Regions from separate parts of the Paenibacillus sp. EKM301P genome, predicted to be linked through region 1. Evidence: riboswitches for the same ligand, from Rfam matches in the RefSeq annotation. Region 1 holds a riboswitch; the other holds the start of a gene.
The links. A riboswitch is a leader RNA that binds a small molecule or an ion and turns the genes downstream of it on or off. The one in region 1 is predicted to bind FMN.
Positions count from the first base shown of each region.

Region 1 (3,645 bases):
AGCTTACATGGAGATGAAGCGACGTAATGAAATTGAGATGTCGGATGATCCGACCTTTATCATGATCAGTGGTGACGGCGGGATGGATATTGGTATGGGTTCTGCGATTGGTGCGGCTCTGCGTAACCATAAACTGATCATGCTGGAATATGATAACGAGGGATACATGAATACAGGCTCTCAGCAATCGTACTCCACTCCAATGGGGCATATGACGAGTACGTCGGGTGTAGGGAAAATGCAAAAAGGGAAACAAGGGCATCATAAGGATACTGTGCAAATTATGGCCGCCTGTAACATCCCGTATGCCTTTACAGCAGCCGAAAGTCATCCGCAGGATATGCTGCGCAAAGCCGCCAAGGCTCAATGGTACGCCAACAACGTGGGTACGGCATATGGTAAAATTTTGTGCGCCTGCCCACTCAACTGGAAATCCGAAGACAGATTGGGTACTAGCATCGTGGGCGCCGCAGTCGAGTCTTGCTTCTTTCCTTTGTACGAAATCGAGCAAGGGAGCACGACGATTACGTACAATCCGGAAGACAAGGGAAAACGGATTCCAGCCGCAGAATGGCTAAAATTAATGGGTAAAACGAAGCATCTTCTCAAAGAGGAAGCAACGCTGGCTACCTTTGAGCAGGAGATTGAGCGTCGCTGGACTATCCTGAAAAAGAAACATGAAATTTCGGAGTTATAATTCTGTTTTTTGCATAATAATCGTGTAACATTGTTAGCCGCTGTTTCGGCACCGGTTCGATTGAGATTCCTAGCGCTTGCTGCGCCAGGAATCTTTTTTTGCGTTTATGGGTTGAAGCATAAAAAAACAGGTAATGATTTCCGATATAGGAGTGGAGGCCTATAGAAGGTATGTTATAAAGTCTTCTTCTGAATTTTAAGATGCAATGAGGTGCAGGTAATGATTAAGCTGAACACAGTTGAAATAATTGAAATTATAAAGAAGCAAATCCCCAAGGTTATGAACATCACGCCAGTGGAACTCAAGTTTACGGATGATTTTGGACGGGCATCGCTGGCGGCAACAGAACACAAATTCACGCTGACGAACCAGCATTATTCTGCCAAGGTGATGGATTGCGTGTTAGAAACACAAGTGCGCCCTATTTTAATGTGTGAAATTATTTATTTTCTAAAATGCGAGTTTATTGATGGGCATGTGGATGTAAGACTGGATTATGAAGCATGTTCTGAGGGAGAGCGAGGACCTGTTGCTTCAGCTGTCATTACCTTTGATCATGATACGCAGCTTGGAGTCGACGAACTGGCCGATCTGATTGACCTGGCGCTTCATATGAATGATAAAACCTGGTTTGAGGAACTCTCCACTCAATATGTCAAAAGCAAAGCAGGAGCTTCGATTAGATAACTTGCTTTTTTTAGAAGTCGGTGCTAATATACGTAACAAGTTTAATGTTAATTCAATTAAATAAGAGCAAGATCCTTCGGGGCGGGGCGAAATTCCCCACCGGCGGTGATGACATGTTTGTGAATCGCTTCTGAGAACACAGCATGGCTTAGTCCGTGACCCGGATGCTGAACAATCAGCAGAAGGTGGACCTGGTGCAATTCCGGGACCGACAGTATAGTCTGGATGGGAGAAGGATACGAAGCGCATGTGCATGACGTGACATGTGCCAATTTTTAGCATACGTAAAAGTTCGTACGGCTTATTTCGTTGTAGGACAGCATCGGACGACAGCTTTTATTAAGCTTTCTTTTCGATAGTGTTCTGAGCGTAATTGGCTGTATTGTCATCATGCTTTCTGTTGGCAGACCTATGATTTCATGTCATTTTAATACATGTATGAACTGCGCTTGTATACTACATATGTGACTCTCATCACCCCCATGACGGATTGAATCCTGACTGGGGGTTATTTGCGCTTACAGCTGATGAATTAGGGATAAACTGAAATGTAGTGGAAAGGAGTGAAAGCATGTTTACCGGATTGGTCGAGGAAGTGGGTCGCATTCAAAGTATTTCCAAAAGTGGTGAAGCGATGGTGCTGGGGATTTCGGGTTCTGTGGTATTAGGCGATTTGAAAATAGGCGACAGTGTCTCGGTGAATGGTGTTTGCCTGACGGCAATACAGATTGGTACTAAAGATTTTAAGGTTGATGTGATGCCTGAGACTTTTCGCAGCAGTAATCTAAGGGAACTCAGATCCGGCAGTCGAGTCAATTTGGAGCGGGCGATGGCGGCGAGTGGAAGATTCGGAGGACATATCGTACAGGGACATGTGGACGGGACGGGTACGATTCGCGGAGTGACATCAGAGCAGAATGCGGTAGTGTTCGAAGTTGAGCCTTCTGATCAAGCATTATTTAAATATGTTCTTCTCAAAGGGTCAATTACAATTGATGGTATCAGCCTCACAGTCGCGCAGCGGACGAGAAATAGCTTTGCTGTATCTATTATCCCCCACACCTTAGCCGAAACGGCCTTACAAGCCAAACGTGAGGGAGATACCGTGAATATTGAATGCGATATATTGGGCAAATATGTGGAGCAACTTTTACATTACAGAGGTTCAGCGTCGATGGAGAGAGCCGATCAAGCCCCACTTAGTTTGGACTATTTGGCGAAACACGGCTTTGCCTGATACAGCCTGTTACAGAATAATAGAAAAATTGGTTCAGGAGCATTCGTGACACAAGACATAAGGAGGAGAGGGTTATGGATAGAGGCATCCAAACAAGTGCAACGACAAACATCATGGAGCAGGATGAGTTGCACCACGACGAAGAGATTCGATTGGATTCCATCGAAGAAGCATTGGAGGATTTAAAGAACGGCAAAGTCGTTATTGTAGTGGATGATGAACAGCGGGAAAATGAAGGCGACTTTATCGCTTTGGCTGAAAAAGCATCGCCCGAGGTGATCAATTTCATGATTACAGAAGGTCGCGGATTGGTCTGTGTGCCGATCACACAGCACCGAGCCAAGGCATTGGAATTGCATCCTATGGTAGAGCAAAACACAGATTTTCACGGTACCGCCTTTACGGTATCGGTAGATCATATGAAGACAACAACGGGGATTTCAGCGGCTGAGCGCTCTTTGACTGTTCGTGCCTTAGCCGACGAAGTAATCACGGGAAGCGATTTTCGCAAACCTGGTCACATGTTCCCACTAATTGCTCGCGATGGTGGGGTCTTGCAGCGTGCCGGTCATACTGAAGCGGCTGTCGATCTGGCCCGACTCAGCGGCTTTAAGCCTGCCGGGGTCATTTGCGAAATTATAAAGGAAGATGGTTCGATGGCCCGCTTACCTGATTTGGTCGTGATCGCCAAGCGACATCAATTGAAGCTGATTAGCATTCAGCATTTAATCGACTACCGTCGTCGTTTGTCATTGTAAATAATTCAAAAAAAAGAGAGGTTGATAAGCATGGCACGTTTTCTGGAAGGTAATCTCGTATCGAATGGTTTAAAGTATGGTATTGTGGTGGGCAGATTTAATGAATTTATTACAAGCAAACTGTTGAGCGGTGCACTTGATGCACTTCAACGACATGGTGCACAGGAAGGTGAAATTGATGTAGCGTGGGTGCCGGGTGCATTTGAAATATCGCTTATTGCACAAAAAATGGCCGCAAGTGGAAAGTATGATGCTGTCATTACGCT
Region 1 is NZ_JAALFM010000001.1:192,982-196,626, reverse strand. It holds gene HFD99_RS00950 (thiamine pyrophosphate-dependent enzyme) at 1-697, shown strand, start outside; gene HFD99_RS00945 (IDEAL domain-containing protein) at 917-1,384, shown strand; FMN riboswitch at 1,453-1,625, shown strand; gene ribE (riboflavin synthase) at 1,956-2,621, shown strand; gene ribB (3,4-dihydroxy-2-butanone-4-phosphate synthase) at 2,696-3,379, shown strand; gene ribH (6,7-dimethyl-8-ribityllumazine synthase) at 3,410-3,645, shown strand, end outside.

Region 2 (3,645 bases), on a different contig from region 1:
CACGGAAGGAGTATCATTTTCACCGGTTGCCGCCACTTCGGGAAGGCCCTCCATGGTGTCAGCCGGTTTTTTGCCTGTCTTGGTAAAGGCTGTTCCAGTCCCAGATACAACTTTATGATCAGAATCAACAATGATGAGTCCTCCGCGTTCACCTATCTTCACAGATTGGAGACTTTCACCCATCTTGTCCAGATTCAAAGCCAATGCAACAGCTCCTTCACCGTCCTTGAGCGTTGCCGATACATTAACCACTAAGTTTCCTGTCGTAACGCTGGCAACTGGAACGCCGACGAATACCTTGCCCTTATGTAGCATTGCGTTTTTGTACCATTTTCTCTCCCTAGGATCATAATCAGCCTCCTTTTTTATCGGAGAACGGATATATTGTCCTTCCATATTGCCAAGGAGCGCGGCATCTAACTCAGGATGAGCTTTGACGATGACGTCCAACTTTTTCTGAAGTGCTTCTTGGTTGGAACCAATGGAATCAGATTCGATCTCACTGGTAAGCACGTCTACGTCTTTTATAATCGGTGCTACATACTGATTAACATTGCTTCGGATCAGATACAGATTCGTGTTTACGGAAGCAGCCATCTGCTGACTGAGCTGTGTCGTGGCCCCCTGGTAAGAAAAGTATCCAATAAGTACGCTTGGAATCAATAACACAGCCAAAAAAGATATTATTAATTTTGTCCTCATTAAATAAAACTGCTTGAGAAACCTGTTCCACCACGGAACTGTTTGTTTTGCTTTAGTCATAGTTTTTTCTCCTCTGTGTCAGATGATCACTACATAGTTTTATTCGACATAAATCGACTAATTTTATAGATGTATTCTTTAAAAACAAGGAATAGTACACTTTTTTTGAAAAAATAGGTCTTAGGAACTAATGTTAATATGAATATGAATACATAAAAAGCCAAATCAGAGATGCAAAAGCATCTTCACGATTTGGCTTGGATGAGCATGAAAGAAGATTAAGCTATTAATTTTTCTGCTGACGAGAAATCATAAAGAGTGTAATCCAGATCAGCATAAAACCAGTCAATTGCGCTACGGTAACGATTTGCTGGAAAGCGATCCAGTTAATTACGACACCAACCATGGGGAAGCTCAATTCTGCCATCGTAGCATAAGAAGCTTTGGTTGTACTTAAGCCTTTGTAATACAGTAATAAACTGAGAAGACCCGGAAGCAATGCTTGCAGCAGCAAGTTGATCATTACAGCTGCGCCCGCCCATGTACCTGTAGGCATATTCCACGGAGCATGCTCCACCGAGGTGAGAACAATGAGCAGAGGGAGCGCCACCATGAAGCGGAGGGAGGTTACTGTCTCATATTTCATCGAACGAAGCAAGTAGCTACCCATAACGGTCGAACCGCCCCACAGAACCGCTGCACCTAGTGCGAGCAGACTACCAATGTGAACAAAATCATGAACATGCCCAAAGGGAAGCGACCAACCGAAGGTTAGAAGATACGTTCCGAACAGAGCGATGACAATTAATATTCCAAAATGACGCGGTAGCATTTCCTTCAATATAACGCGGGCCAGAATAATGGCGACCAAAGGCTGAAGCTTCTGAAGCAAAAGAACTGCATTCAGATCACCGTTGCTGAGTGCCATGGTGAAAATCACACTGGCCAGTGCCGAGCCGCCCCACGAGACGAACAAAATAGCGAAAACCTGACGAAATCGTATCGTTTTGAGCTCCTCGCGATGCTTCCACAGCATCGGCGTCAGAGCGATAAAGAGCAGCACATGCTCCATCAGTACGATTTGTGCTGAGGTGAATGACTTTAACAAAATAATACGAAACAGCGGGTCTGCACCCCACAAGGCCGCTCCGATCGCGACTAGCCAAAAACCGCTTTTCATGTGGGAGCTACGATCAAAACCTTTGGATGATAGTACAGTTGATGATTGACTCATACTTATTTAGCTCCTTGCGAATACAGGACCGGTGGCACAAAAACCCCCGTCCATGGCGAAAGCCATGCAAGACGGGGGTTGATCAAATAAACTTGCCGTTTGATACAAGTTAAATGAAGTTACTGCAAAAACTATAGCGCAGCATTCATTCACTTTGCGGCATGTTCATACTTCGATCTTCTTCCATCCGGACTTTACCGTCGGCTTTGGCATCTCACCAAATCAGTCCGTATCCTGTTGCCAGATACAGAGTCGCGGGCTTAGCTCCATGAGCCATACCGCCGGTTGGGAATCTCACCCTACCCCGAAGATCCTTATTCCGTTTTTTAATTTCTCCTATAGGATATACCTGTTTTAGAATGAAGTCCAGTGAAAAATGTGTGTATATCTAACAAGGATTTTCATCTTTTTTTGAAAGCGTTTCACTAAAATCTATATTACTAAGCAATATCCTTATACTCAATGCGCCGAATTGCCGCATAAGCCACAATCATTCCCAGCACAGAGAAGCTGATTTGCACGGGGGCAATGGAGCTAAGTGTAGCGCCGTTATTATTGGAGAAAAGCAAGGCTACAACCAGAATTGAGGTCACAATAGTCGTGGGTACTGAGTATCTTCGCATTCCCATATACAGCGGAACCAATCCCATAAAGCTGGCGGCCACGGCATTGATTAGCGTCCGCGCGGATTGTTCGGCCAGTATGGAAAGAGTAAGCTTATCCGGTACAATCATGACAAACTGGTTGAGCAAATGAATCGCAGCCGTAATGATGATTTCCGATATAACAACAGACAAGAACGTAAACAGCAGCACAATCAAGAGTTTGGCGATCATCAGCTTTTGACGATGAATCGGATACATGAACAAGATTGTAATCGATTTGGACTTAAATTCTCCTACAATAAAACGGCATAGCAGAACGGAGGCAAATACAATAAATGTGGCTCTCACCATATTGTCCATGAGATCAAGAAGCTGAGCGTACTGTGTAAATTCGGGTACTCCTTCATTTTGGCTATCCAGCGCAATAATACAGAGCAACCCCAAAATACAGGCGTTGGCGATCAGTGCTGAACGGATATAACCCGCCAGATGAAGCTTTTTCATCTCCAACTGTATTAATCTAAGCATGGGGCTCACCTCCATGTAACAGACGTAAAAAGTAGTCTTCCAGCGTACTGCTTTTCTGATGAATGGAATCGACTTCTACATCATTTAAAATGAGCGTTTTCGTAATTTGCTTCTGCGGTACACTCATATCGTAAATACGTATACTCTGTTCATTGAGTACCTTTATATTATTCAGACTCAGATGATGGGAGAGGACGTAGGCCGCTTTTTTACAATCGTTGGTCGTAAATTCGATGTATTCTGTATTGGTATCCCGTACCTGTTCCATCGAAACTTCCTCAATCAGCCGTCCGTGATTAATCACGCCTATTGTATCCGCAATCTGCTCTATTTCCGCTAAAATATGACTGGATACGAGCAGCGTCATCCCATATTCCTTGCATAACATGTGGAATAACTGCCGAATTTCCTTAATTCCCACTGGGTCCAGACCATTAATTGGTTCATCCAAAATGAGTAGCTCTGGCTTGGTCGCAATGGCCCGGGCAATCCCGAGACGCTGCTTCATTCCTAGTGAAAAGTCTTTTACTGGCTTGTCACTCGCATTCCGCAAGTTCACTAATTCTAGCGCATCCC
Region 2 is NZ_JAALFM010000002.1:288,863-292,507, reverse strand. It holds gene HFD99_RS06820 (methyl-accepting chemotaxis protein) at 1-762, opposite strand, end outside; gene HFD99_RS06815 (DMT family transporter) at 989-1,936, opposite strand; FMN riboswitch at 2,108-2,252, opposite strand; gene HFD99_RS06810 (ABC transporter permease) at 2,377-3,069, opposite strand; gene HFD99_RS06805 (ABC transporter ATP-binding protein) at 3,062-3,645, opposite strand, start outside.
Region 2: it holds a riboswitch for FMN, as region 1 does, so the genes downstream of both, HFD99_RS06815 (DMT family transporter) here and ribE (riboflavin synthase) in region 1, are expected to answer to the same signal.